4 regions of the Psychrobium sp. MM17-31 genome follow, and region 1 is predicted to be linked to each of the others. Evidence: predicted binding sites of a transcription regulator. Region 1 holds the regulator's gene; each other region holds the start of a gene.
What was found. Region 1 encodes LexA, which represses DNA repair genes until DNA is damaged. Its sites were predicted from a motif close to TACTGTATNNNNATACAGTA; they were not measured.
Positions count from the first base shown of each region.

Region 2: a site for LexA is predicted at 3,104-3,123, ahead of dinB (DNA polymerase IV). Genes of this name have one in related genera too.
Region 3: a site for LexA is predicted at 3,703-3,722, ahead of ruvC (crossover junction endodeoxyribonuclease RuvC). Genes of this name have one in related genera too.
Region 4: a site for LexA is predicted at 4,354-4,373, ahead of imuA (translesion DNA synthesis-associated protein ImuA). Genes of this name have one in related genera too.

Region 1 covers NZ_JAKRGA010000004.1:97,252-104,763, reverse strand. Annotated here, with positions in the region: gene MHM98_RS13260 (HAMP domain-containing sensor histidine kinase) at 1-631, shown strand, start outside; gene MHM98_RS13255 (hypothetical protein) at 624-860, opposite strand; gene MHM98_RS13250 (M15 family metallopeptidase) at 863-1,690, opposite strand; gene MHM98_RS13245 (alpha/beta hydrolase-fold protein) at 1,812-3,089, shown strand; gene MHM98_RS13240 (VOC family protein) at 3,159-3,635, shown strand; gene MHM98_RS13235 (glyoxylate/hydroxypyruvate reductase A) at 3,644-4,585, shown strand; gene lexA (transcriptional repressor LexA) at 4,741-5,364, shown strand; gene MHM98_RS13225 (SulA-like leucine-rich domain-containing protein) at 5,361-5,909, shown strand; gene MHM98_RS13220 (DUF1107 family protein) at 6,006-6,218, opposite strand; gene MHM98_RS13215 (MATE family efflux transporter) at 6,582-7,512, shown strand, end outside.
Region 2 covers NZ_JAKRGA010000003.1:490,962-498,473, reverse strand. Annotated here, with positions in the region: gene MHM98_RS11060 (translocation/assembly module TamB domain-containing protein) at 1-1,166, opposite strand, end outside; gene MHM98_RS11055 (autotransporter assembly complex family protein) at 1,166-2,878, opposite strand; gene dinB (DNA polymerase IV) at 3,176-4,258, shown strand; gene MHM98_RS11045 (hypothetical protein) at 4,274-5,101, opposite strand; gene MHM98_RS11040 (aminoacyl-histidine dipeptidase) at 5,210-6,664, opposite strand; gene MHM98_RS11035 (NCS2 family permease) at 6,845-7,512, shown strand, end outside.
Region 3 covers NZ_JAKRGA010000003.1:57,492-65,003, forward strand. Annotated here, with positions in the region: gene cmoA (carboxy-S-adenosyl-L-methionine synthase CmoA) at 1-534, opposite strand, end outside; gene MHM98_RS09050 (hypothetical protein) at 789-1,244, shown strand; gene MHM98_RS09055 (GNAT family N-acetyltransferase) at 1,265-1,723, shown strand; gene aspS (aspartate--tRNA ligase) at 1,858-3,633, shown strand; gene ruvC (crossover junction endodeoxyribonuclease RuvC) at 3,788-4,375, shown strand; gene ruvA (Holliday junction branch migration protein RuvA) at 4,380-5,003, shown strand; gene ruvB (Holliday junction branch migration DNA helicase RuvB) at 5,027-6,037, shown strand; gene ybgC (tol-pal system-associated acyl-CoA thioesterase) at 6,625-7,026, shown strand; gene tolQ (protein TolQ) at 7,016-7,512, shown strand, end outside.
Region 4 covers NZ_JAKRGA010000003.1:196,887-204,398, reverse strand. Annotated here, with positions in the region: gene MHM98_RS09840 (error-prone DNA polymerase) at 1-2,110, opposite strand, end outside; gene MHM98_RS09835 (DNA polymerase Y family protein) at 2,137-3,657, opposite strand; gene imuA (translesion DNA synthesis-associated protein ImuA) at 3,657-4,334, opposite strand; gene MHM98_RS09825 (SIMPL domain-containing protein) at 4,521-5,249, shown strand; gene MHM98_RS09820 (tautomerase family protein) at 5,263-5,649, shown strand; gene MHM98_RS09815 (hypothetical protein) at 5,653-6,108, shown strand; gene MHM98_RS09810 (hypothetical protein) at 6,100-6,396, opposite strand; gene MHM98_RS09805 (SOS response-associated peptidase family protein) at 6,490-7,173, shown strand; gene MHM98_RS09800 (DUF2310 family Zn-ribbon-containing protein) at 7,177-7,512, opposite strand, start outside.

The sequences.
Region 1 (7,512 bases):
AACACGAGAATTTGTTGAACGTGAAAAAGCCTTTACCCGCGATGCCAGCCATGAGCTAAGAACGCCTGTTGCCAGTAGTCGCGCCGCCATCGAGCTCGCCTTATCGACCCCCGAAGGAAAGCAAGGCAAGGTGCACAATTTTATCAAACGCGTCGAACGCTCAAATAAAGACATGACTCACTTGATTGAGACCTTTTTAATGCTTGGCCGCGAAGAAGACAATAGCGAAGCTCCAGTCACTTTTAATCTCCATGATCTGGTTAGCCAAGCTTTTGCCAAGCATGATTATCTAAAACGAAATCAACAACTCGAGTGCATAAACAATGTAGAACCGAGTGTCGAGGTAACCACCCACAAAGCCTATTTATCTATCATATTAGACAACCTGATCCGCAACGCGCTGCAGCATACCAACGATGGCCAAATAACGGTTAGTCACGCTGACAATATGATCATAGTGACTGATACTGGCGAGGGATTTGAGAACAGTGAAAAGAGTCAGCTCAATGTAATGGAGAAATCAGGCGTTGGCTTAAGCATTGTAAGGCGTTTGTGTGAACGGCAACAATGGAAGCTGGTAATCAATGCCAATTCTCCGCAGGGCACCAAAGCGGTAATACTATTTAAATAAGCATAAAGCCTATCAATAGAATATTAATAACCACCAACATTCCGATGAGCATTGTTCGCCTGAGCTTGCGATTACTTTTATGTAATTCTGCATAATAGGAATTTGCTAACTGCGCCGCTTTGTCATCAGATAATCCAGTACAGTGATGACATTTATTCTGACGAGTTGGATATTCTAACTTACACCGTTTACAGGTATTTGAAGACACTATATTTCCTGCAGAAAACATAATTATTTCCTTTTCAACTGCGGCAAAATTAATTCAATGCAGGTTTGACGACGCTGGCTTTTGTCCAGCTTTTGATGTTGCTGCCAACATTGCTTAAAGCGGTTAACATTGTTGTTAAACAGTTCTGCAGCTTGTTGTGGAGATAATTTTGCCAAGGTTTCCACATAGCGTCGTGGACCGAGTTGAAAATGTTGATAGTCGATAGGGTAATTCCAATCCCCGCCCCAAATGAAATAACCATGCAGTGCAAACACATCCACGACATCTTCCGCCATGCCCTGTCGTTGTGGTTTGCTCGGTCTGACATTTAGACGATTAAGAAACTGACGAGCGCCTTCGGTTGGACTAACAACCACAGCGCCGTCTTTTGCAATATCAACAAATGGGTTTTGTACGGGATTAATATCAATCGCAGCGCCATAAGCGTGTAGAGACCAACGCTTGCCATTGGTAATAGCCCTACCATTAAAGGCTGAGGTATTATTTTGCGCCATCGAGCGCTGATCATCACCGCCATAATTGGCCATTGACTGCGCTTGTTCTAGTGCAAAACCAGCTTTTAACAGCGTTTTGAATAATTTCGCTGTTTGCTGCGCGGCGATATCTAACACGGTAACCTGCCCGCGATGTCCATTGCCATCAAAGCCAATAAAATCGAATGTGACTCGCCTTAAACGCTGACAATTCACTGGATTATTCGCGGTAATAACAGCGCTTTGCTGGAGCGTTTTGCAATCATTAGTTGTAAGCGGCGAAACAGCACTTTTTGCCGTCGCCTGACCTGCAAATAATGTAATCCACAACGTAAATAATAACGTGAGCCACTTCATCTCATCTTTCCATAAACAATTGATTCAGCGATAAATCATCTACAAATCAGCTCGCTGTCAGGTTTTTACCGAGTCAATTTGTATTATCTAAAACTCCAAATACATGACACAGGAAACTACCATGTTTAAATCGCTATCACTACCGATAATATTGACCGCAGTAACAGTGTTAGGCGCAATGGCCCCACCAAGCCAAGCAGCTAATAACTCTGAGAATATCACGACCACAAGTCAAGCATTGCCTTACGGTAACCAAATCACTATTGCCTCAAAAGCACTGCAAGTCGATCACCGTATTGATGTCTATTTACCGCAAAATTATGACAAACACAGCACGATAAATTATCCTGTTATCTACACCCTAGATGGCTGGACGTTATCGCAAAGCGTCAGTGGTGTTGTGTCGCACATGGGAAATACAGCGGCAATGCCCAAAGCAATAGTCGTGGCGCTGCACACACCAAACGTCTGGCGTTACCTGCCGAAGTTAGACACCAAGGATTCTGGCTGGCGTATCAACAATACTGCCCATCAAAACCAGCAGTATTTAGACTTTATCAAACAAGAGCTTATTCCGTATATTGATGCGAACTATCGCACCAATGACTATCGCGTACTAATAGGTATGTCACCAACGGCTATTATTGCTCTCGATAGTTTTATCAAAGCACCCGAGTTATTCGACGCCCATTACCTTTTCGCTGCCGTCGATATTTTCGCGCTAGGATACGACGAAAAATCAACGCTACTCGATTCTTTAGTCACTAGCCTTAAAGCCAACCCACAGCTAAAGCGTTCACTTTACATTGCCTCGGCGCAATCTGATTTTGACGAAAATCCAGCTCACGCTGGTAACGCCAAGCGCCTCAAACAATTCGTCTCGCCACTCATGAAGGAGCGCTTTAAGTTAGAGTTTTTACCAAACACCGAACACTACTCGATGGCAATTCCAGCGTTGGTATCGGCGCTTAAACTAAACTTTCCCCGCAACGAGTTAGAGATTTTTCGCGACTTGATCGCCAAACCCGGCAACGCTTTAAAAAATATTGAAGCTCACTATCACAGCTTATCTAAAAAACACGGTTTTACGATTCATCCAGAGCCGGACTTAAACCGCAACGTTAATAGCTTTCGCGGCATTGGTTATGTGTTACTAGGCGATGATCGCCACCAAGAAGCGATGGAAGTATTCAAGCGTTGGACAGAGCTAAGTCCTAACGAAGCGAACGCCTTCGACAGTCTTGCCGATGCTTATGAAAGCTTGGGGAAAAACGAGCTGGCAATGGAAGCACACCTTCAAGCAGTGAGTGTGGCGAAAAAACTAAAGGATCCTCGTCTGGCCTTTTTCAAGCAAACTCTCAAGTCGTTTGAAGAGCGCGTCGCGAATAAATCTTCCTAATCACGAATGAATATTGGTGCTCTGTGGGTCTGTTATTTCACCATCAACCAATTAGCCTATTAGAGCGCCATGATAAAACTACTCACAATCATTTTAACCGCCTATTTTAGCGTTATTACATCGGTGAACGCCGATGATAAGCCATTAACCTCTGGCTTTAATCACGTTGGACTAACCGTATCAAACCTCGATAAATCAACGCGTTTTTTTACTGATGTGTTGAAATGGAAACTTGTCGGAGGCGATGAAAAGTACCCAGCCAAGTTCGTTTCAGACGGCAAGATGTTTTTAACCTTATGGCAAACCAAAGATCCTAAAAAAACCGTAACCTTCAATCGCAAAAACAACGTTGGTTTACATCATCTCGCCTTTACGGTAGAGACATTGGAAGGGCTTAACGCACTATTTGAGAAGGTAAAAACGGTAGATGGCGTGATCATTGAATTCGCACCAGAGCCAGCGTATGGTGGTCCAACAATGCATATGATGATTCGCGAACCAAGCGGTAATCGCCTCGAATTCTCGTACCGCCCACCAAAACAATAGCAGGATTTATGGGGAAAATAGTTTTTGTTAGCCAGCTGCCAACCACAGAGCAGCAACAATGGCTTGAGTTATTACAACAAACACTTAGCTCGGAGAGCATTTATTTTCCCCATCAGCTAACAGCGAGCCAATGCGCCGAAGTCGATATTGCCATCGTCGCTAACCCAGACCCTAAGGTGCTACGTAGTTTTCCCAACCTAGTGTGGATACATAGCTTGTGGGCAGGTGTTGAGAATCTAGTAAAAACGGGCTTGCCCGATGGTGTGCAACTAGTACGTCTTATCGATCCTGAGCTCGCCCAAATTATGGCGGAGTCTGTGCTCACTTGGACGCTGTATTTACAACGCAATATGCCAAGTTATCAGCGGCAACAACAGCAACGAGAATGGCGACAACTCACTAACGTCAATTCGAAACAAATGCGGGTAAGTGTATTAGGTGCTGGTGAACTTGGCCTAGCTTCGCTGTCTTTGTTAGGTAAGCTGAATTACACATTAAGTTGTTGGACGCGATCGCCAAAAACCATTGATAAAGTCACTAACTACACAGGTAAAGACGGTCTAACGGCAATGCTAGCTAAAACAGATATCTTAATTTCATTGCTGCCTCTAACACCGGAGACTAAGCACCTACTCAATAGCGAAACCCTAAGCTTGCTGCCACAAGACGCGAGTATCATTAACTTCTCACGCGGCGGTATTATCGATCATGATGCTTTACTCAAATTACTGGACAATCAGCACCTCAATCACGCGGTACTCGATGTCTTCGATATAGAACCTCTGCCAGCCCGGTCACCGCTTTGGCATCACCCAAAAACTACTGTATTGCCACACATATCTGCACCCACAAACCACTGTACAGCTGCGAAAATTGTGGCGGATAATATTGGTAACTATCGAAAAAATGAAATTTTACCGCCGACAGTAAACCTCAATAAAGGTTATTAATATCAATAACTTTTGTTATCCATTAGTGTTCTCTCGCCAAAGAAATTACAAATAATTGCTGATTAATGATTGCACAATGGATATCACTGTATATACTGACAGTTATACTGTATAGAAAAACAGTTTAGTAAACATATTCAGTGAAAGGCATCAGCATGAAAAAATTAACTAATCGACAAGCAGAAATTTTACAGCTCATCAAAGATAATATTTCCATGACTGGCATGCCTCCTACTCGTGCCGAAATTGCTAAACAGCTAGGCTTCAAATCGGCTAATGCTGCAGAAGAACATTTAAAAGCTCTTGCCAAAAAAGGTGCTATCGAAATTATTCCCGGCACTTCACGCGGTATCCGTTTAGTCGAAGCTGCGAATGATCCTGAGCCAGAAGCAGGCTTACCGCTTATCGGTCAAGTGGCTGCTGGTGAACCTATCTTGGCGCAAGAGCATGTTGAAGCGCATTATCAAGTTGACCCGAATATGTTTCATCCAAGCGCAGATTACCTACTGCGCGTAAACGGTGAGAGTATGAAAGACATCGGCATTATGGACGGCGATTTACTGGCTGTTCACAAAACCAATCAAGTGCGCGAAGGCCAAGTAGTTGTGGCCCGTGTCGAAGATGATGTCACCGTTAAGCGCTTTGAGCGCCAAGAGAACAAGATTTTACTTCACCCTGAAAACCCAGAGTTTTCAACCATAGTTGTAGATTTAGAATATCAATCAGTTGAGATCGAAGGCTTAGCTGTTGGCGTAATTAGAAATGGAGCATGGCAATGAAATCATTAGTAATGAACACTAACTTTGACAGCAACACTTTCTCAATGAGTTCTGGTATCGATTATATCGACCAATCTCTCGCTCACGGTGGCTGGCAATCGCAAACCATTAACGAAGTGATTAGCTCTGAATCTATTAGTGAACAGCTAGATATCCTATTACCAACATTGACTAAATTAAGCCAACAGGGTCGCTGGATTGTTTTAGTTGGTGCGCCAAAGGCAGGATTGAAACCACTACTAGAGAGCAATGGCATTGATACTTCTCGCGTACTATTAGTTCATCCGAAAGATCAAGTCGATGCACTATGGGCGATGGAACAAGCACTGATGTCAGGTAACTCAAGCGCCGTCTTAGGCTGGCCAGGAGAAATCGATAATCGTGATTTAAAGCGTCTGCAACTCGCGGCAAAACGCACGAGCGCCCTAACCTTCTTATTTAAAGCAACGGCTAGTGCTCAGCCAAAAATCCAGCTTAACTGTTATAACCAACAGTTAAGCCATCAACACCTGAGCATCGATCGCCGCAGTGGCACGATTCACTAGGTAGCTTTTGGATACTATTTGGTTCAACAAATGAAAGACTAGAAACTAAAAAGCCAATCGAATGATTGGCTTTTTTAATGTGGGGATATGATACATCTATTCCCACTGCGCAACGGGTTGTCGCGACTTGATAAGCTGATTAATTTGACTTACAAAAGATTGCTGTTGTTCATTTGCATTGCAAGGCGCTTTCAATAAACCTTGTTGAAATTGAAATACACCTAAACTTTCAACTTTCAACGTGCCTTCAAAGAAGATTTTTACATATTTAACGATTTGCTTAATGGAGTTTTTAGTGAATTTTTTCATACGCTATTGTTCCATGGTTACCGTGAGATTTTCGACCTTAATAGTTTCTACAAGTTCAATGAAAACTGATAAATTTACACTCGCGCGATTATCATCATTATTCATAAATGTGTTTAATTTAATAATTACTAATACCAAGATAATCAATACGTAAAAAACAACTTACCATAGATTAAAGTCGAAGTGCTCAGACCAAATGTTACAAGTAATTTCAAATTTCAGGCGCACATCCTACGTGTCTTTTGTGACGGATTTATGGCGGAAAAATAGCTAAATTGAAACAATGACACCAATAGAAACTTAAGTGATAATAGCCAGCTTATCGCAATTTACAGATACTAATATTTATAGGGGCATACTCGATTGAAAAAACACCTCGCACAGTTTTTTACTCCAAGTGCCAAAGCCGAAAGTAATCAACTAATCAAACTTGCCATTCCCGCCATTTTAGCGCAACTCGCTCAAATGTCGTTTGGTGTTATCGATACCATAATGGCTGGACAATACAGTGCGGATGCACTTGCAGCGGTAGCGATCGGTGTAAGTATTTTCAATCCAATTATCGTTTTTATCATTGGTATTTTCTTAGCATTAAGTCCAATAACCTCGCAATACAATGGCGAGGAAAACAAACACGGTGTAAAACGCGCTTTCCAAACGGGCGTAATAATGTCGCTCATTTTGGCACTGCCTAGTGCAATCATTTTAGTGTCTCTTGAACCCTTAATGTGGGCGATTGGCATAACCGAGGAGATCATTCCGCTAGCGAGCGGTTACCTGAGTGTTTTAGCGTGGGGCGTATTTCCACTTTACTTCTTTTTTGCATTGCGCTTTTGTAACGAAGGAATGTTCGCAACTAAAGCCATCATGTATTGCTCCATTATCGCGCTACCGTTTAACGTTGCCTGCAACTATTGGTTTATTAACGGTGGCTGGGGCGTGCCTGCGATGGGCGCTATTGGAGTCGCTTGGGCGACGCTCGTAGTGTGGTCGATAATGGCAATTTCACTAGTTATCTACACTCTCACCTCGGCCCGCTATCACGGCTTCAACCTGTTTAATACTTGGTTAAAACCACGTCTTGAAGACTATACTGAAATTCTGAAAATCGGTACACCGATGGGGATTGGTCTAGGTCTTGAGGTTGCCTTATTTGGTGCAGTTGGCTTAATGATCGGCCGTTACTCGGTGCCTGATATCGCGGGTCATCAAATTGCTATCAATATCTCAGCGCTAGCCTATACACTGTCACTTGGTCTATCAATTGCCGTGACGGCACGAGTCGGCTATCACA
Region 2 (7,512 bases), on a different contig from region 1:
TTAAGTTGGGTATTTAAGCGCAGTTGATAGTCATTTAACGTACCATCAAACTTAAGTGATCCCTCTGCAATTTCTTGCTGATAAATATCAATCGGCTGCCACGTCAGACCGAGACTGATAGGTAGATTGTCATTAAGCGGTGAAGCGGTGCCTGATAATGTCGCGTTAAGCTTACCTTGTGTTGTTAATTTAATAGCGATTGAACTGCTGTCGCCAGTTAAGGTAAGTGCTGTTGCTTGAGCGCCTAGTGGCGAAAAGTTGTGAGCACCACTAAGGGATAAATCGATAGAAAAATTTGGCGTTAATTGGCCTTTCATCGCAAGCTTGAGCGGGAAATTATCGATAAGTGCTGAGACAGTGAGGCTGTTTATCGCTTGATTGTTAAGGCTAGCGCTAACAAGGATATCTTTTGCGTTATGGGTTAGCTTACCATCTTGTGAGCGCAGCTCTGCAGTGGCCACAGTAAAGGACTTTATTTGTGTTTGGCTGAGAATTATTGGCCACGCAATGGTGCGCCACTTACTCTGTAGCTTAGCAATAGAGTCAGCAGAGAAATATGACTCTTCATTATTTTGAACTTGCCGATTAGTAATCTGTGCATCAGCACTTAGTATTACCTTGGCATCAGCTACAGCGAGATAATTTATCGCGATGCCTCTAGCTTGCCAACTGCCACTAAACCTTGTTTGTTGCACCTCGATTATTGCTTGTTTTGAAGAAACGCTTAGTTGATCAACCGCAAATTGCTCAATGGTGATAGGCCAAGGCGTATGGGTATCAATAGTGATGGAATTTTTGCTGGCGGTTTCAAGTGCTACTGCGTCATCATCGCCCTCATTTTTTATGTCCAATTTGAGCTTGGCAATAGTGGCGTTGGTTACACATAACTCAGAATGCCAAAAGCAGCGCCATTGCCAATCAATCGCTAAGTTATCTGCAGCGATGCTAATTTGAGCGTTCTCGAATGACAGGCGTTTTATGCGAGGCGAAAATAGTAAACTGCCGGAACTTAACTCCACTTTCAAATTCGGCACTAGCTGCTGTGTGATTTGCAACGCGACGCGATTTCCCCACGGCGTCAATAGAACAAATAGCACTAGCAAAATCGCAACGGCTAATCCAAAAGACGATTTTTTGGTAATTGATGATGACTTCAGGCTTTTCATTACAAATCGAGCCCTATTGCAAAGCTAATGTTGAATGGGCGGTCGAATCGTTTAATGTCACTGCCTTGTAATCCTTTAGCAAAATCCAAACGAACCAATCCTACGGGAGTTTCCCAACGAACACCTATGCCGGCGTCGCTATAGTTTTCTTCAAAGAATTTATCACCAATGGTACCAGCATCGTGAAATACAGCCAGACGCCACTTTTCCTTAATGGGATAACTGTATTCTATAGTACTTAAAAGCTGAGTGAGGGCACCACGAGCTTTATCGTCACTATCTAGTGGCGACACACTGTTAAATTTATACGCACGCAGGTTATTATCGCCACCGGCGAAATAACGCATCGAAATGGGCACTTCACTAATCTCATCGGCGTTAATGTAACCAGCTTCGACTTTTAGCAGGAGCTGGTGGGTTTCGTTGTATTGTCTAAGCCAGTTTGAACGCAACGACAGTTTATAAAAACTCGATTGTGAGCCCCATGCTTTATCGGAAACTTCAACGGAAACAAATTGACGATCGCCCCAGTGCGGCGTGATCCCGCCTTCGCGACGCTCACGAATGTAACTGATGCCAGGAATTAGGTGGGTGCGTGTTTGGGTTTGTGTATTATCTTTCTCACGCTCATATTTTAACAGCAAGATACGCTTCCAATCTTCATTGATTTGCTGATGTCGTTGCCATTGCAGCGAGTATTTGCGATAGCGATTATTGGTGTCGTTAAAATTACTGGTATGGCGCCAACCTAGCACGTAATTGGTATAGTCTAAATTGGGATCACCATGGGGCACTTTATAGTTGTTAGTGACAGATTGCTCTTGTTGATTGAGCTTGATTTCGCTTTCTAGGCTATGCCCGTAACGATTTATCCAAGGCTTGACCCATTTCAATCGACCACGCTCACCAAGCTCAGAAGTGACACCCGCACTTACTTCGACAATATTCCGTGGTCGATGCATGGCTGTTACTTTGATATCTATCGACTTATCCAAACCATTAGGCAGGGCAGGGATAGCCTGAACACTAGTAAAGTAACGGCTTTGATTTAATGAAATATTATAGTTGGCAATGGCTGCGCTGGTATAGGCATCGCCTTGTTTAAATGATGCCATCGCGCGCACGATATCATTGCTGGCATGATTTCCTTCAATCACTATAGCGCCAAAGTGATAACGCTCACCAGTATCAAAGACTAAATCAATCAATGCCGTTTGCGATTTTATGTCAACCTTGACGCTGTGCTTGATCCATTTGGCATCGAAAAAACCGTAAGCGCGAGCGATGTCCATCATGGAAGATTTTGTGGTTTGATAACTGCCGTGATCGAGTTTAGAGCCGACAACTAGTGGGTAGCTATTTCGCTGCGCAACAAAGGGCTCAAAGCTTGCGCCACTGCCACTAACGCGATAATTAGAATGGGTAATGACGACTGGATAGCCCATTGCAATATCGACGGTGATGGTTGGGGAATTGCTATTCTTGTCGAAAGATAAATTAATTTTACTATTGTAATAACCCAAGGCCTGCAGCGCTTGATTCACTTGGCGGTGTAATTGTTTTTTCCAGTAGGCTAGATTGTCGCGATTTGGCGATGAAAAATCTTCAAGGTAAAGCGCAACGTTTTTCTTAACTTCGCTGCGCAGTGAGTCGTCACTTGAGATTATGTTGTATTTTACTGTTTGCGCGTGAGCTATTGTATGGAATAGCAATCCCAATCCCACAAAAAAAGCGCAATAAAAAACTCTCAATCTCGACCTACCTAAATTAATTCCATTACAGCAATTCAAGGTTGCTACCATGTTAACGACCATTAATTCATGGCGTTGTTCCGTAAACGCTAATTATCACCCGTTATTGACATCGATGCATCTTTTTCGAGTCTTTAATTTTATAAATTTACGATTGTTACCTAAAGATTATCTGGGTAAACTAACAACTGGTTTTATATACAGTTCACTTGTTAGTGGAGAGTTTGGTAGATAGTTTGGTACAGAGGTTAGTAGAGAGTGACTCAGCGCAAAATTATTCACGTTGATATGGATTGCTTTTTCGCAGCTGTCGAAATGCGTGATAATCCCGCATTGGCCAATCAAGCGGTGGCTGTGGGAGGTTTGCGCGACCATCGGGGGGTGATTTCAACCTGTAACTACAAAGCGCGAGAGTTCGGTGTGCGCAGCGCGATGTCTACGGCAATGGCGTTGAAATTGTGTCCATCGTTGGTACTAATGCCAAGTCGTTTTGATGTTTACAGTGAAGTATCTGCTCAGATCAAAGCAATTTTTCGTCGTTATACCGATTTAGTCGAGCCATTATCACTTGATGAAGCATTTTTAGATGTTTCAAACGCCAGTGCTTGTCAAGGCAGTGCTAGTTTGATTGCTGAGCAAATACGACAAGAGATTTTTGACACTACAGGATTAACGGCGTCTGCTGGTATTGCTCCCAACAAATTTTTGGCAAAGATTGCATCAGATCTCAATAAACCAAATGGACAATATGTTATTCCGCCGAGTGATGTTGACGCCTTTACCGCGCAATTGGCGCTGAGAAAGATCAGCGGCATTGGCAAGGTCACCGCTGCAAAACTCGAAAATTTCGGTCTGATTTATGGTGAGGATATTCGTCGCGCCGAGCCTGAGTTTCTTCAGCGGTATTTTGGTAAACTCGCCGATGTATTAGTAGCGCGCTGTTATGGCATCGACGACAGTGTGGTTAAACCAAATAGAGTCAGAAAGTCGGTTGGTGTTGAACGCACACTATCCCATGATGTGACAACATTAGCGCAATGCCTTGATGAATTAGCTCGTCTAAAATCCATGTTAAAAGAACGCTATCGACACACCGAGCAGCTCGCTATTCACAAGCAGGGTGTGAAGTTAAAATTTAGCGATTTTCAATCGACAACGGTAGAACAAGCCGTCGATGAATTTGATGAGTCATTGTATGTAACGCTATTAAAAGAAGCTTTCGAGCGTGGCGAAGGAAGACCTATTCGCTTAGTGGGTATCAATGTTGGTGTGCGAAATAACCAAAATTCACAGCCTGATAGCAACTCCGATTTAAATCAATTAACACTGTTTTCTTCTTGAATACTAATAATGGGGTTAATGTTGGGTGAAATCGTGGAGAATAATCGCTGTGTTGAGATCAAAACGGCGATAAGGGCTCATCATAATGTGCGTATTGAAATGCTTCGCAAACCGGCCATTGCTTTCTAAGATTTCAAGACCTCTGGTTATTCTCACATGTAATCTTTTGTTGTCCTTGTGAACGAAATAGGTGGACTGCATGTGATTCTTAAAGGCCAGATTTGGTAGCTCAACGATATCTGGATGTGATTTTCTAATTAAATCGCTGCCATATAACTCAACGGGTAATACATCATATCGTCCCATTAGTAGGTTTTTAACGACACTTCCAGCATTATGAGAAAATAGGACATTAAGGTTTATCTTTTTAAATAGTTCTTTTTTAGCTGACTTTGCGTTTCTACCTAATTTAAAAGGCGCTAATTGTTGAAGCGATGTAATGTGTCTAAATTCGTCAATCCGATCTTTGTGGACGAGTAAAACGATAATTCCTCCATGGCCGCGCAGTAAATCAATGTTAATTTTTCTAAATGCACTTGCATATTTTGGATGTGGATTGCCCCATAATACGTCCAAACCTGCCTTATTCGCTAATGACCACTGTAGTCGCTCTCCTTTGGCCGGTACTTTTTTCGGGAGTAATAGATAATCACCATATTCTGGTTTAGTGGCGTCCAAAACCATTCGTAACAAACCAAGGAAATAGGAGTTTCGCTCATATTCGGCAGCGTTGAAATTTTCTTTACGGCCGCGTTTGTAATAAATCACATCCTGTGCCCAAGCAGGAGCGCTCAATAGCAAAGATAAAACGAAAACGATAAACGAGGAATAAACTCTGTCCATAAGCTCACAACATTCTTCATTAGGCGGTGCTTTTTAAGTTACCAGCAAAAAAAAACGCTGTCAGCAAATTCTGCTAACAGCGCTTTCTAATAGGTATTTTATTTGACTTTATTTCTTTGGAATATTCTTCAAAATCGCAAGGGTTAGTTGCCAGAAGCGCTCAACGGTGTCGATGAGTACTTTTTCATCTGGCGAATGTGGGAAGCGGATCGTTGGTCCATAAGAAACCATATCCCAATGTGGGTAAGCATCTTTAAATAAACCACATTCTAAGCCAGCGTGAATAACCATAATCTTTGGAATTTCGCCAAATAACTCGTTATAGGTATCACGTACCACACCCATAATTTGCGAAGAAGTGTCAGGTTTCCAGCCAGGGTAAGCGCCAGTGAATTCTACTGAAGCACCAGCAAGTGAAAATATACTGCCAATAGTATTCTGCGCGTCGATGCGACGTGAATCCATCAATGAGCGGATCAAACACTGTACGTGAATTTTATTACCGCGGGTTTTAATTACACCCAAATTATTTGAGGTCTCTACCACGCCTTCAATCTCATCACTCATACGGAATACACCATGTGGAATGCTGTAGAGTGCTGCAAGTAAACGGCGTTGTAAATCTAGCGCCAATACCGTATCACTCTCTTCACCTGGATCGACAAAAATAGCTAAATCAGGCTCAACGGCGGCTAGCTCTTGCTTAAAGGTTTCAGTTAATGTTGCAACGTCAGCTTTAAAGTCAGTCACATTATTCGTTGGTACTAAAACTTCAGCCACAGCTTCGCGAGGCAGGGCGTTACGTAGGCTACCGCCTTCAATGCTCGCTAGGCGCACTTGGTATTTGTCTGCTAGTTCAAACAAAACACGCGTTAACACCTTATTGGCATTGCCGCGTCCTAGGTGAATATCAACGCCAGAATGACCACCTTTTAGTCCTTCGATGACAATACTTAGCGCTGTATGGTCTGCTGGCGCGGCTTCAGTCTCAAGGGCGAAAGTCGCATTGGCATCAACGCCGCCGGCACAGCCCATGTAAACTTCGCCTTCATCTTCAGAATCGGTATTAAGCAGAATTTCACCGTCAAGGTAACCAGACTCAAGACCAAAAGCGCCAGTCATTCCTGCTTCTTCATCAACAGTCAGCAGCGCTTCTAGTGGACCGTGCTCAATGGTGTCATCGCCAAATACTGCCAGAATTGCACATAAACCAATGCCATTATCAGCACCCAGTGTAGTTCCTTCGGCAGTCACCCAATCTCCATCGATGTATGGTTTTATTGGATCAGTAAGAAAATCATGGTCAGTGTCATTATTTTTTTGCGGCACCATATCAAGGTGTGCTTGCATCACTACGCCTTTGCGATCTTCATAGCCCGGCGTGGCGTCTTTTTTAATGATTACGTTGCCAATTTTATCACGGGTTACACTTAGACCTTTGTTTGTCGCCCAATCGACAATATGTTGAGCGATTGCTTCTTCGTGCTTTGATGGGTGAGGAATGGCACACAACTGAGAAAACCACTGCCATAACGGCTGTGGCGTTAATGTAGATAGAGGCATGTTATAAATCCTAAACTTAAAATCGCGGCGTATCATAGCACAAGTTTATTAGGAATAATTATCAACTACGACTTTAGTGGATCATTATCTGCTCGCATTCGACGAAATAACATTGATAATCAAGCGCCTTAGTCCCATAATCGGCGGTTATCAAATTGTAATGGCTCAACAAATAACGCAATGCTCGAACGATTATTTCAATTAGTGCAGCACCAAACCGATGTCAAAAAAGAAGTCACCGGTGGCTTAGCTAGTTTTTTAACCATGGCTTATATCCTGTGTATCAATCCGTTGATTCTCTCGCAGGCTGGCATGGATAAAGGAGCTGTGTTCGTAGCAACTTGTTTAGCGGCGAGTTTTGGCTGTATTTTAATGGGGCTAATTGCCAATTACCCCATCGCATTAGCCCCGAGCATGGGCCTCAACGTATTTTTTACTTACGGTGTTGTTATACAGCTTGGACATAGCTGGCAAGTTGCGCTTGGCGCTGTCTTCCTCTCTGGAGTTGCTTTTCTCGTCATTAGTTTGTTTCGGATCCGTGAGCTCATTGTCGAAAAAATTCCGCTATCGTTACGCCAAGGAATAGCCACCGGAATCGGTTTGTTTTTAACACTTATCTCGTTAAAAATCGCTGGAATAGTCGTAGTTGACGACAATACGCAACTTACACTGGGTAATGTTTTTTCTTTTGAAGCCGCTATGTGGGTGATAGGCCTGTTAGTGATGATTGGATTTGCTGCACGAAGTTGGCGTGGTGGCATGTTGGTGGCTATTGCAGTCATTACAATTATTAGTCTGTTATATGGCAAAAGTGATGTTGATGGCATAATCAGCGCGCCGCCTGACGC
Region 3 (7,512 bases), on a different contig from region 1:
GAGCAATTCGTTGACTGTGTCGTTTTCAAAGCGCAGTTTTTCAGAGATGATTAAGATACCGCCTGCGCGTAAACCACTATAAATCTTATTGATAATCGCCTGACGCTCGTCAGGTTTAATAAATTGCAGGGTAAAGTTAAGCACCACAACGCTAGCGTTATTAATATCGATGTTTTGAATGTCATCACAAACCACATCAACGTCGGTCTCGCTTTTAAAGGCATTAACTTGCAACAAGCAACGTTCAATCATCGCCTGAGAATTATCAACAGCAACAATTTTACAGCGACTGGCTGTGACGTGACGGCGCATTTCTAAAGTTGCAGCACCTAGGCTACAACCTAAATCGTACAAATTTGAATTTGGCTGGGCGAAACGCTTGGCGAGCATGCCAATCGCAGTAATTATGTTGCTATAGCCCGGCACTGAACGTTTGATCATGTCAGGAAATACCTGCGCTACCTGCTGATCAAATTTAAAATCCCCTAATTTATCGAGGGGCGCCGCGTAAATATTGTCCGTGTGTTCGGTCATAATTTTTAATCACTCAAAATTAAGTGCGCGCATTTTACAGCAGGTAGGTGGGCGTGTCTTGTGAAAGTTGATTGTTAGCTAAAATGTCTTTTCTGCGTGTGATCTTCAAAGGTAGAAGCTGTGCTTGCTTTATGAGGTAGTCAGTGACATATTCCCGTTGACGTCGATAAGACTTATCGCAATAGACGGAACGGTTTGTTATTAAAAGAATTAAGGCGAGAGTTTAGGTAAAAGGTTAGTGTGAGGTTATAACAATGATTAAAGAGCTAAAATTGCGTAATTTACTTGTCGTATTGGTTTTCTTTTCAATATCATCATTTGCTGATGATGTTCGAAAGCTAGAAGCTAAAAATCCGCAATGTCAGAAGGAGTTGGAAGAATTTGTGGATGATTATACGAAATATCGAGGTCAGCTCCATTTTGACTTCGAAATGTCGAGGTTAAAGCAGTTTTTGCAAATTAGACAACTTGCATTTAGTGAAAGTGCTTTTGAAACACAGAAGCAAATTGATAGATACATTCTCAAAGCTTTGACCTATCTTTTAAATGCAAACGCAAATGTAAAGAGGGGACTTCATACTGTGGAAGTACGAGAATTTAAAGATCTATTTGAGCGTGTGCCGTTACAGATTGACCCCAGTCAAAATGATATACTTCTGGCGCGATTGGAATCACGTTTGAAAGATTCTGAACGCTTAAATGACGATTAACAATAGCAAATCAGTCAAAAATGAATTCGCCAATAATTATCACCAAAACCCTTCCATCAGATTTTCTAGCCATTGCTGCACTCGATCGTGTGGCGTGGCTTAACAATGCCCACGGTGAGTTTATCCCCGATGGTGAGCACTCATGGCGCATTTGGTGCGAGCACGCGGTTATGTATAGCGCCAAGTGCGATGAAGAAGTCGTTGGCGCTATTCTCGCATTTGCTTGTGAAGATGGCCGCTATTGCTTGCACAAGGTGATGGTAGATGATTCGCAGCGCGGTAAGGGCATTGGTGGTATGTTATTTAAGGCATTATTCGATGAACTTGATGAAAAACGCGTAGAATGTTTCTTAACGGTCGATCCCAACAATAATCATGCGATTGCGCTTTATGAGTCGTGGGGTTTTGACGAACGTGAGCTGGTGGAGGGCTTTTACCGCGCTCATGAACATCGCTATGTGATGACTCGCAAGCCCTGATTATTGTCGTAAATTCATCCAGTTTAAGATCTTGATCTAACGCTTGATTTTAGCGCTTACCTAATTGCTATTTTTTCTTTATACTATGCGCCATTATGTAAGCGCCCCAAGGGCAGAAGTTAGGAAATTAGACAATGCGCAGCCATTATTGCGGACAAGTAAATGAATCTTTAATCGGTCAACAAGTTGAGCTTGTTGGTTGGATCAACAAACGACGTGACCTAGGTGGCGTTATCTTCTTAGACCTACGCGATCGCGAAGGTATCTTACAAGTGGTTTACGATCCAGATTTAGAAGACGCATTTGCTGTTGCTAACAGCCTGCGTAACGAGTTTTGTGTAAAAGTTACTGGTATTGTTCGTCCACGTCCAGAAGGTCAAGTGAACAAAGACATGGCTACTGGTGGCGTTGAAGTACTAGGTAAAGCACTAGAAATCATCAACAAAGCAGAGCCATTACCGCTTGATTCAAACCAAAATAACTCTGAAGAAGCGCGTTTAAAATACCGCTACTTAGACTTACGTCGTCCTGAAATGACAGAGCGTTTAGTATTCCGCTCTAAGGTAACTGGTTTTGTACGTCGTTTCTTAGAAGACAACGGCTTCTTAGATATCGAAACACCAATCTTAACTGCTGCTACGCCAGAAGGTGCGCGTGACTACTTAGTACCAAGTCGTACTCACAAAGGTAAGTTCTTCGCACTACCACAATCTCCACAGCTATTTAAGCAGCTGCTAATGATGTCTGGTATGGACCGTTACTACCAAATCGTTAAGTGTTTCCGCGATGAAGACTTACGTGCCGATCGTCAGCCAGAGTTCACCCAAATCGATATCGAAACGTCATTCATGACATCAGATGAAGTGCGCGGTAAAACAGAAGAGCTAGTTCGTAACTTATTCAACGATTTATTAAACGTTGATTTAGGTGAGTTCCCAACCATGACTTACGCGGATGCTATGCGTCGTTTTGGTTCAGACAAGCCTGATTTACGTAACCCATTAGAGTTAGTAGACGTTGCTGATTTATTAAAAGATGTTGAGTTTAAAGTATTCTCAGGTCCTGCAAATGACGAGAAAGGCCGTGTTGCTGTAATCTGTGTACCTGGCGGTGCATCACTATCTCGTAAGAACATCGATGACTATGGCAAGTTCGTAGGCATTTACGGTGCTAAAGGTCTAGCGTGGATGAAGGTTAACGACATCGATGCTGGGATGGAAGGCATTCAATCGCCAATTCTAAAATTCTTAAACGAAGAAGTTGTGAAAGGCATTTTAGAGCGCACTAACGCGAAAACTGGCGATATTATTTTATTCGGCGCTGATAGTGCAAACATCGTGACTGAAGCAATGGGCGCGCTACGTCTGAAATTAGGCGAAGATTTAGGTCTAACTTCTGATGAGTGGAAACCACTATGGGTTGTTGATTTCCCAATGTTCGAAGAAATCGATGGTCAGTACCATGCATTACATCATCCGTTCACGGCACCAGTTGGCGTAACCCCAGAAGAGCTAGAAGCTAACCCAGCAGCTGCGCTATCTGACGCATACGACATGGTATTAAACGGTTGTGAATTAGGCGGTGGTTCAGTGCGTATCCACAACGCGCCAATGCAAAGCAGCGTATTTAGAATCTTGGGCATCAGCGATGAAGAAGCACAAGAGAAATTTGGTTTCTTACTTGAAGCATTGAAATACGGTACACCACCACACGCTGGTTTAGCTTTCGGTCTTGATCGTTTAATCATGCTAATGACAGGCACTAGCTCGATTCGTGACGTTATGGCGTTCCCGAAAACAACGACTGCCGCTTGTCCATTGACTAATGCACCGGGTAATGCGAACCCTGCACAGTTAGATGAGTTAAACATCGCGTCGACTGTTGTTGAAGAAGAAAAATCAGAAGACTAATCCGCGCCTGTGATTAACTTTTGAATAAGAAACGAGCCACTGGCTCGTTTTTTTTTGATTTTTAACAAATACTGTACTTGTAACCAGTGGTTTTATGACATAACCTATCACCATGATAAAAGCACAGTGTGCAAATAAGGTTTAAATCAATTTTATGTCAATCATCCTCGGGATAGATCCAGGCTCTCGTGTCACAGGCTACGGCGTGATCAAAAAGCAAGGCAATAAGCTTAGCTATGTCGCCAGTGGCTGTATTCGCATTAGCGAAAAAGAGCTGCCACAGCGTCTAAAGCAGGTGTTCGATGGCGTGACGCAATTGATTGAAACCTATAAACCAGATGAATTTGCCATCGAGCAAGTGTTTATGGCGCGTAATGCAGATTCGGCATTAAAGCTTGGTCAGGCGCGCGGTGTCGCTATTGTCGCAGCCATGAATGCATCGATTCCCGTTGCTGAATATGCAGCGCGTTTGGTAAAACAAGCTGTTGTTGGCACAGGGGCAGCGACTAAAGATCAAGTGGGGCACATGGTAACGCAAATGCTTAAGCTACCAGCGCAGCCGCAAGAAGATGCTGCCGATGGTTTAGCAATTGCCATTTGTCACGCTCACAATACACAAAGTCTCATTGCGATGGCGGGGAAGAGTACGGCGCGTTCAGCTAAAGTACTACGCGGTCGTTATCAGCTGAGTAAAGAGCAGCTCAAAGCAAACAAAATAACAATAAAAGATTTAAAAGGATAAGCGCGTGATCGGAAGATTAAACGGCATAGTTGCTGAGAAACAGCCTCCATTATTATTACTTGAAGTCTCAGGCGTTGGTTATGAAGTACAGATGCCCATGACCAGTTTTTACCAAATGCCAGAGGTGGGTGAATCAGTCACTATTCATACTCACTTTGTGGTGCGTGAAGATGCGCAGTTGCTGTATGGATTTGCGCAAAAGGTTGAGCGAGAGCTGTTTCGTGAAATCATTAAAGCCAATGGCGTGGGGCCAAAGCTTGGTTTAGCGATTTTATCGGGCTTATCGGCAGCAGAGTTTGTTAATCTGGTGGCTAATAATGATGCGGCATCATTGGTGAAACTGCCGGGTATTGGTTTAAAAACCGCAGAGCGTTTGATTATCGAGCTAAAAGATCGTCTGAAGAACTTCACGTTAAGTCAGCAAAAAGATTTAGGCGATTTATCATTGCCGCAAGAAGCCTTGGGTTCAACCTTTGTGGAAGAAGTTGATGTTGAGCAAGATGCTATTGATGCGTTGCTCGCCTTGGGTTATAAACAAACGCAAGCAAGTAAAGTCGTTAAGAAAGTCCGCACACCAGATATGAGCAGTGAAGACCTCATTAAAGCGGCACTTAAGTCGATGATTTAAATAGCAGCAAAAGAAGCTAAATAATGATAGAAGCAGATAGACTGATCCAAGCCGAATCTATGGACGAGAGCGAGCATAATATCGATCGCGCAATGCGACCGAAAATGCTCGATGATTACACTGGCCAAACTGATGCTAAGGCGCAGTTACGTATTTTTATTAAAGCGGCGAAACAGCGGGATGAAGCATTGGATCACATGTTGGTTTATGGCCCACCGGGTTTAGGTAAAACGACACTCGCTCATATCGTTGCTAACGAAATGGAAGTCAACGTTAAAACAACCTCTGGTCCAGTGCTTGAAAAGGCTGGGGACTTGGCCGCACTGCTAACTAACCTTGAACACGGCGATATTTTATTTATCGACGAGATCCATCGCTTAAGTCCGGTCGTTGAAGAAATTCTCTATCCAGCGATGGAAGATTATCAGCTCGATATCATGATTGGCGAGGGCCCAGCTGCACGCTCAATCAAGTTAGAGTTACCACCATTTACTCTAATAGGTGCAACCACGCGCGCAGGTTCATTAACTTCACCACTACGAGCGCGTTTCGGCATTCCGCTGCGATTAGAGTTTTATACAGTTGAACAGCTTACTGACATCGTGACTCGCAGTGCGGGACAATTAGAAGTTGATATTGATCGCGGCGGCGCAACCGAAATCGCTAGACGTTCTCGCGGTACACCGCGTATTGCTAACAGATTATTACGCCGCGTGCGAGATTTCGCGCAGGTGAGTTATGACGGCAGGATCACCCAAGAAGTCGCTAACGAGTCGTTGTCTGTCCTAGATGTTGATAGCGAGGGTTTTGATTTTATGGATCGTAAGATGCTAATGACTATTATCGAGAAGTTCGACGGTGGTCCAGTCGGTTTAGATAATCTTGCGGCGGCAATTGGTGAGGATAAAGACACGCTTGAAGATGTAATTGAACCTTTTTTAATTCAACAAGGCTTTATTCAACGTACTCATCGCGGCCGAATTGCAACGGCACAAACCTACCTTCATTTTGGTTTATCATCCAATAAAGATTAATCTTCTTAAAAAGTTGGCTAGAGTTACTCTGGTCAGCGCTTCAAAAGCGAGTTTCTTAAATTTCAGGCAAAAAAAAGCCCACTAAAAAGGCAGTGGGCTTAAATGACCGACAATGGTCAAATAGGAAGTTAAGTAATTCACAAAAGAGATAACTTTGTTAACGGCGAACTACTAGGCCGTTAACTAAGAGGCAGTTAACAAGAGCGCCTCTCGAGATGGGTGCATAATACGCTGGTCGAACCTTTCATTCAAACTAGAAAATCTGCGAATTAGCATTAGAAAAACTAATGACTAATCTTGGCGCTGCATAAATAATAGCCTTTAGATGGCCATTTGGCGGGTGTTAAGTAAAACCAGTGCATAGTCATGCAGTTGCTACGAATTACCAAAAGTTATCAAAGTGTGAACTTGATCGCCTTTTGTTAAACGCATGTATGAATTAGCACGAATTGTAACAGGATGATTCAGGCATTTGGTTAAAAATGCCTGTCTGAGATTAATTTATACAATTGACGGGCTGTGATGTTGATACAAAGCCGATTCTATAGTAGTTTCAGCCATTAAATTTTAGTTGTGAAGTTTACTTAATGATTTTTGAATTTCCCGTTCGCGTCTACTACGAAGACACCGATGCTGGTGGTGTCGTTTATCATTCAAATTACCTGAATTTTTATGAGCGTGCTCGTACAGAGTTTTTGCGTAGCCTCGGCTTTGAACAAGATGTATTGCTTGAACAAGGATTAGCTTTTGTAGTGCGACGTTGTGAATTGGATTATTTGATTGCGGCGAGATTTAACGATCAATTAGTCGTAACTGTCGAAGTTGAACAACTGAAACGAGCAAGCGTTGTTTTTAAACAAAAAATTTCCACTATTGATGGGAACCTGTTGAGCAGTGCACAGGTCGTAGTGGTTTGCGTGGCACTTGAAGCCATGAAACCGACAGCTATTCCAAGCCATATTTTAAAGGAGTTACAGCGTGCAAGCTGAATTATCGTTCATTGATTTATTTTTAGAAGCCAGTCTATTAGTTCAACTTGTTATGCTAGCGTTGTTAATGGCATCCATTGTTTCTTGGACCGTTATCTTCCAACGCCGTAGTTTACTCAATACCGCGAAAGCGAATCTCAAAAAATTCGAAGATAAGTTTTGGAGCGGTGCAGATCTTTCATCTATCTATAAAGAAGTTTCAGCGCGCTCAGGCACTAACGGTGGCGTTGAGCAAATGTTCAGTGCTGGCTTTAAGGAGTTCGCGCGTTTACGTCAGACGTCTTCTACGAACCCAGATGCAATAATTGCTGGTTCACACCGTGCAATGCGTATCGTTCTCTCTCGTGAAATTGATCGTTTAGAGCACAATCTGTCGTTTCTTGCGACTGTCGGTTCGATCACGCCATACGTTGGTTTATTCGGTACCGTTTGGGGCATCATGAACTCGTTTATTGCGTTAGGGGCTGTGCAACAAGCTACGTTACA
Region 4 (7,512 bases), on a different contig from region 1:
TGCGCTCGGCAAATTCTTTGCTATAACCGCGTTCTGTCATGCCGCTCAGTAATTTGTTTCTAAAGGGCGTTAATAGGCCGTTGCGTTGCCATTTTGCCATCGCGCGGCGCAGTTGATCCGCTTCACCGCCGCTAAAACCAGCGGCTACCATTGCCAGCTTTATCACTTGCTCTTGAAAGATCGGCACCCCTAAGGTGCGCTTAAGCACGCTTTTAACTTCAGCAGACGGGTAACTAATTGCTTCAATGCCATCGCGACGCTTTAGATAAGGATGCACCATATCTCCCTGAATAGGCCCAGGGCGAACAATGGCAATTTGAATCACTAAATCGTAATAACAACGGGGTTTTAAGCGCGGTAGCATACTCATTTGCGCCCGTGATTCTATTTGAAACACACCAACGGTATCAGCTTGTGATATAGCGTGATAGACCTGTGGATCGTCGCCAAAGCGCGTGATATCGGCAATGGTGTAGTCGTGATCATAATGTTGCTTTAACAACGCAAAGCTTTTAGCCACAGCACTTAACATACCAAGGGCGAGCACATCGACTTTTAACAGGCCAAGGGTTTGTAAATCTTCTTTGTCCCATTGAATGACGGTGCGATTTTCCATCGCCGCATTTTCAACTGGCACTAATTCGTGTAGCGGGCCTGAAGATATAACAAAACCACCAACGTGCTGGGATAAGTGGCGTGGAAAACCTAAGATCTCGTGCACTAAACTCACAAAATGCTGGGCGAGGGTGCTAGATAGATCCAAACCATGTTCACTAAGCTGCTCAAACCAAGGTACGCTTTTATCGCGCCTGTTAATGTTTTTTATAAAGTAATCGAGCTGAGTTTCACACAGTCCTAACGCTTTGCCGACATCGCGGATCGCACTTTTTAAACGATAGGTAATGACCGTTGCGGCGAGTGCTGCCCGTTTACGACCGTATTTTTGATAAATGTACTGAAAAACTTCTTCGCGGCGCTGATGCTCGAAATCGACATCAATATCTGGCGGCTCGTTGCGCTCTTTCGAAATAAAGCGCTCGAATAAGACCGAAATTTGCCGAGGATCGACGGCGGTGATCTCAAGGCAGTAACAAACAATGGAATTGGCCGCCGAGCCGCGCCCTTGATATAAAATGCCTTTGTTTTTGGCAAACTGCACCACGTCGTACACGGTTAAAAAGAAATATTGATAAGACTGTTCGCTAATAAGCGCCAGCTCTTTTTCGATAGTGGCGCGTGTTTCGTCGGTAATTCCTTCTGGAAAACGCCTTTTTATGCCGCGCTCTACCAACAAGCGCAAATAGGAGTCTGGCGTATGCTCCTGTGGCAGTACTTCACTGGGGTATTCGTAGCGTAGCTGTGATAAATCAAACTGACATCGCTTGGCGAGCATAGCAGCGTTAATAAGATATTCTTCGCGAAATAGTTTACTTAGCTGATGGACAGGTCGCAGCGCATATTCACTGTTTGATAATGCCGATGCACCTAGACTTTTAACATTACAGCCGTGCTTGATGGCAGTTAGCGTGTGTTGCAGAGCAAGACGCTGACGACTGTGCATTAACACGCCGCCACAGGCAACAATATCGAGATGATGAGTTTTCGCCAGCCCCTGACAGTGACGATGATAATGGGATTCCCCCATGGTGAGATAGGTGCGCAGTCCGATATATAAACGCCCTTGATGATATTTATTAAGCCAGATGAGCCATTGCTCGTCACTGTTTGGTTTTCCGCTAGGAATAAATAGCACGAACGCCTGCTTTAACGACATTAAATCCCAAGTCGATAATTGATAGTGGCCTTTAATGGCGCGGCGGCGACTGTTAGTAATAATACGGCACAGTTCGCCATAGGCTTTACGGTTTGGACACAAGATGACGACGGTAAGATCATCAAGTTTAAACAACGCGCCAACAATGAGTTTGATGTTGAGATTGTTGTCCTTAATTTCGCTATAGGCGCGCACCACACCAGCTACCGAACACTCATCGGTAATGGCAATGGCGTCATAACCGTAAAACGCGGCTTGCGTCACTAGCTCTTGCGGCTGTGATGCACCGGTTAAAAACGAAAAATTACTTTGGCAAAACAGTTCGCTATAACGCATGCTTAGCTCCAATCTTCAATTCACACTTAACCAAAGTAGCCATGTAAAAACCATTGCCCTGCGGGAATTTGAAACACCCAGCACCACTGCAGTTGCTCGTTGCGGGCAATGTAATAATCACGAGTGATGGTATGCTTTTGCCACCAATGGCCGCTTAAGCGCTCAGGTCCGTGAAAAATGCTTACTGGCATGGTGAGCGGTTGTGGTTTTTCGAGTAAATAACTCGGGCGCAGGCCTGCACGTAGTTTGTCGTTAATCTGGCTATTATCTTGCGTCGGTGCTGTTAATTGATTTTCGACACTAGCCTTTGCTTGGGGTGATGTATTTAAACCGTTAATGGCTGTTATCCCGTTAATGACTTCAGGTAAATGACTATTGTGATAGCTAGGAGCTATTACGTGTTCACTGCCGAGTTTAGCGTGTAATAAGCTAACGAGCTGAGCTTTTGATAATCGCTTGCGTGAAGCGTTATGGCTAGCTTGGCTAAGAATGTCATCGCTGATGGTGCGATTAGCAATTACATCACAGCAATCTAAACTTATCGCAATAATAGGCGCGGGCAGTTCGACCCGCTCTAATTGTAAGCTGATTAAATTAAGCCACGTTGATGCACTTTGCTCGCCTTGCGCGCTGCTAATAGTGACGGAAAGTAGTGGCTCCTTAAGATTAGCTTTTTCTCGCAGGTGTAATGTTAAGGCAACAGATAGCGCTAATTTATCGCGGCTACGTAAATAACGACTTAGCTCTGCTAATATTTTTTGCAAGATAGGCGCTAAGCGGGTGGTTGTGTGTAGCTCGTAATGGAGCTCGCAATAATAATGAAACGGGGTTTGTGGCAAATAAAAATCGATAAGCGCAGGCACATCGCCTTTGAGTTTATTCAAATACGATAAGAACTCGCTATCAAAACGCGTACTAAGCTGCGCTGCAGGGAGGCTAACTAGCTGGCCAATGTCATGCATCCCAATAGCGCGTAATTGCTCAATGATCTTGTCGGCTACATCGAGATAGTTAATGGATGTATTGCTAAGCCAATCATGGATCACATGAGGATCATCACTGATACGTAAAGTATTGATTGGCAGTGATTGAGCTATCACCTGAGCCGCAATGGGATTGAGAGCGCAAGCGCCGCGATAAGTCAGTTGTAAGTTATTCAACCAGTGTTTTAGTTGCTTGGCTGTGCCATTTAAATCGCCATAGAGAGCGAACATGGGAGATAAACGCAGTAATAATCCCTGCGGCGGCATTGGCGCAATATCGGCGATAACGCTATAAGCCGATTGCGTGATTTGCGCTAGTAACTTCTGGGTTAGTTTGCTGTTGTAATTGTGCACCTGCATCTGATTACTTAACGAAATCGCGCGTCCTAAGCCAAAACCTAAACATACACCACAGTCGATAGCCGCTTTATTCGCTTGCACCACGCGATTGTATTGACCATCGACAATAATGATTGGCGTTGCCATCGATGCAGTTTGCGCTATGTCGCTGGCCATTAAGCTATCGAGCTGCAATTGGGGAAAGTCTAAATAGAACCACAACATTAGCTAACTCGGCGTTTGCCCAGCGCGATAACATTATCGCGGGTAATGTGAGTCACTAGATCTGGCCAGCGCTCACTCATATCAAGCACAAATAATGGCTGCGGCCAATGACCCTGTTGTTTTTTGATAGTAATTGTCAACCCCTCATCACAAGGCATTAGCGCCAGCGATAAATTAACGGGCAGGGTTGCCAATTGATTGGGGGGACGAATAACGATCAAACGCGAACCCGTCGCTTTAGCCGCAAGTTTCAAACGTTTTACTTGGCAACTGCTGAGCTGTGTTTGCCACAATACAACAGAGCTGACACAACCACTGAGTAGACTTTGCTCTGCACACCACAGCTGCTTATCACTATCACTGTGGTTGATCACCAACGCACTGGCTGGCTCAATACCATTGAGGGACAGCATCTGGCTGTTAATAACGCTCGGCGGATTAATAAACAGCAGTAATTGCTCTTTATTAGCGTTGCTTGTTAAATACGGTGCAATTAAGCGCAATTCACCAATGCCGTTATTAGTTTGTAATTCAATAATGCCTTGTTTGGGCCAACCACCACTAAGTTTTTCATCTAACAATGGATAGCCTGTGGTTTGATAATCTTCATTAATGGCCTGTTGGCTCCCCAGCCAAATCTGGCGACCATCGATAAGTTGGCTAAAATCAGTACGCATGACACAGCCTCAAAATAAATACTGTATATATGTACAGTTATAATGTTTTGTCGGTATTTTTGCAACAAAAAGCGCTGTCATGTTAATTAATGACTAATGGTTTTAGACAACAAAAAGAATATAAGTCTTTGCAATAGTTAAAGTTTTATCTTATGTTAGGGCGTATAAAAATATAGGGAGTGTAGAATGAGTCAGCAAAGTAACAACAGCCATTGGATTATTGGTGCATTATTAGTAGCCACAGGGATTGCTTCTTCTGGCTATTTCATTAGCCAAACACTGTATAAATCCAAAGTTGCCCTGAATACTGCTGTGGTAAAAGGACTCGCTGAGCGGCGCGTTGAATCAGACAAGGCGTATTGGACCATTGAATACAGTGTCACAGGCAATAACAAAGACGATATTCCAGAGCTTTACGGCGCATCAGAACAAGATCAAGCCACCATTATTGAGTTGCTAAAAAGTAGTGGCTTTAGCGACGAAGAAATTAAACCTGGTGTACTGGATTATCGCAAACGTGAATATCGCGACGAGAACCAAAAACTGGTGGAAGAAAAGCATTTCCTTATTGGCAAAATAGATGTGGAAACCCATCAAGTACATTTAGTGGCAAAAGTTCGCGCCAAACTCAATAAACTCATTGCCCAAGGTCTAGATCTTACCAACAACGCACCGTCATACCACTTCACCAAACTCAACGATATCAAACCAGCCATGCTGAAAGAAGCCACAACCAATGCTCGCTTAGCGGCCAATGAGTTTGCGCAAAACGCTGGTGTCACTGTTGGCGGTATTCGCAGTGCGCGCCAAGGCGGTTTTATTATTCGCGATGTCGGCAGTAACTATGGTGACGATAAGAAAATTGCCAAAGATGTGCGTGTGGTAACCAATGTCACTTTCTTTTTAACGGACTAAATAAGGCTCCATTATGATTGTTGTCTACGGCATCAAGGAACAACTCAATCCAATAAAAGCACAGTTATCTGATGCTATTCATCACTGTATGAATCAGGTACTTGGTTTACCCGAAGATAAACGTGCGCAACGCTTTATTGGGCTGGATAAAAGCGATTTTTATTATCCGGGTGGTCGCTCTGATCGTTATACTGTTATTGAAATCAATATGATGGCGGGGCGTAAAGTCGACACCCAAAAAGCATTGATTAAAGCATTATTTGAGACTTTGCATCAGCGGCTGGATCTCGAGCCGATTGATGTTGAAATCACCATTAAAGAGCAAGCGCCATATCAATGGGGATTTCGCGGCATGACGGGAGATGAAGTCATGGATCTCAATTATCAGGTGAAGGTCTAACGCATGCAAAAAATCTATCAACAAAGTCGTTGGCAAAACATCGTTTATCGCGCCAATCAAAGTTCATTTGCGCTTTTATCGGTGATTGTCGGCGCTATTATCGCCGCGGGGGTTCATCAGCACTATCAGACTATTGAAGCATCTTCGCTGTATGTTTATGTCGGTATTCCTGCGCTGTTTATCTTATGGCTGGCGGTGTTTAATTCAGGCAATAATAAAATTATCGAACACGGCGTTGAAGTAACAGAGCAGGGAGTTTCGTATATTAACTACGGCGAGAAAACGACTATCAGTTGGCAGGATTATCGCGGTTACGAGCTTGCTAGCACCTTTGGTGGTTTATTTCGTTCTGTCATCATTAAGGGACAAGATAAGCACGATATTATCTTCAATTATTATGCGTTTTCAGCGCTGCAGCGCCGTGAAATAATCGAAACGCTACGCTTGAAATCACACTGAGATTGAAACAAAGGCCGCTACTATCATAATGCCGATTAATTTACTGACGACTACCAGAAGAATTAAATCTGGCCATATATCGGCAGCGGTAAATTGTTTAAGTAAATAGAAATAGACGACAATTGAAAGTAGCCAACCAATCACAGGTATTAAACCGACAACGCCACTGACGGCTACGCAGATCACGGCTTCTTTGAATCCTATTTCTGTGGTGGTGAGTTTTCCGGCAAGGAATAAAGCGAAGCCAACGGCGATGGCTTCGATAATAAGTAATACTAGAATATCCATATAAGATGACTCATTCAGAATAAAATGTCAGGCTAAGTATATGACAAAAATATAATTAAGCCTTGTTTAATATCATCATTAGAGAGAGTTTTTATGTGCGGTCGATTTAACGTTAACGATGATTCCTTTGTTCAGTTATTGCTAGAAGGACTTGAAGTCGAAAATCCACAGCAACAGCGCTTTTCTGATTTTATTACTCCCTGTCAGCCTGTCTCCATTATCGTTGAAGAACAAGGCCAGCGTAGTTTGCGTGATGCGACTTGGTGGTTATTACTCGATCGTATTGACGGTGGTTTTAAACCATCCCGTTATACCTCATTTAATACTCGATATGACAAAGTTAACCAACCGGGGAGTGCTGGATATCAATCATTTCGTAGCCAGCGTTGTATTATTCCCGCATCTGGCTTTGGTGAAACGCAGTTTGTTAATAAAAAGCCAGTGAGTTACCACAACATGACCGCCACCGAGCAAGCATTAGCCTTCGCTGGGCTGTATCGTTTGTGGCGTCATCCACAAACAGGTGAGCTGGCGTACTCCTGTTCAATCATTACCAATGCGCCGCATCCAAAACTCAAGCATATTCACACCAAAGCCAGTCCCGCAATGCTGATGCCACATCAATATGATATGTGGCTCGATCCCAACAATAGCGATATAAACCAGCTTAATAGTGTGCTCACACCACGTATTGTTACGCCACTAAGCGCGCAGCCAATTAATAAGCCGTCGTTAAGAGAGGCAGTAGGGGATTCATTTATGATTGAGAAGGATTAATTGTCATTTTCGCCACTCACCAATAACAGCATGACGTTCATCAGAGTTATCTATTGATAAATGTGAAACTAATCGGCAATCATGACAAATGAAGTCGAAATGATGAAAACTTGGATCATTCTGTTGATGCTTATTCTGCCATTTCTTACCGCAACTAGGACACTTTCTAGCATCTTCATTTTCTCGTCGCCCGTAATACCTAAACAGGTAGTAGTAGGTTGGAATTCCGGTAAACTTTTCGATAGCTTGGCATATCTCTCTACCTCCACAGCTAAATGTAGATGACGGATTAGCCAGTTCTTTGTACGCCAACATTTCAAGTGCGCCACCTCTAATCCA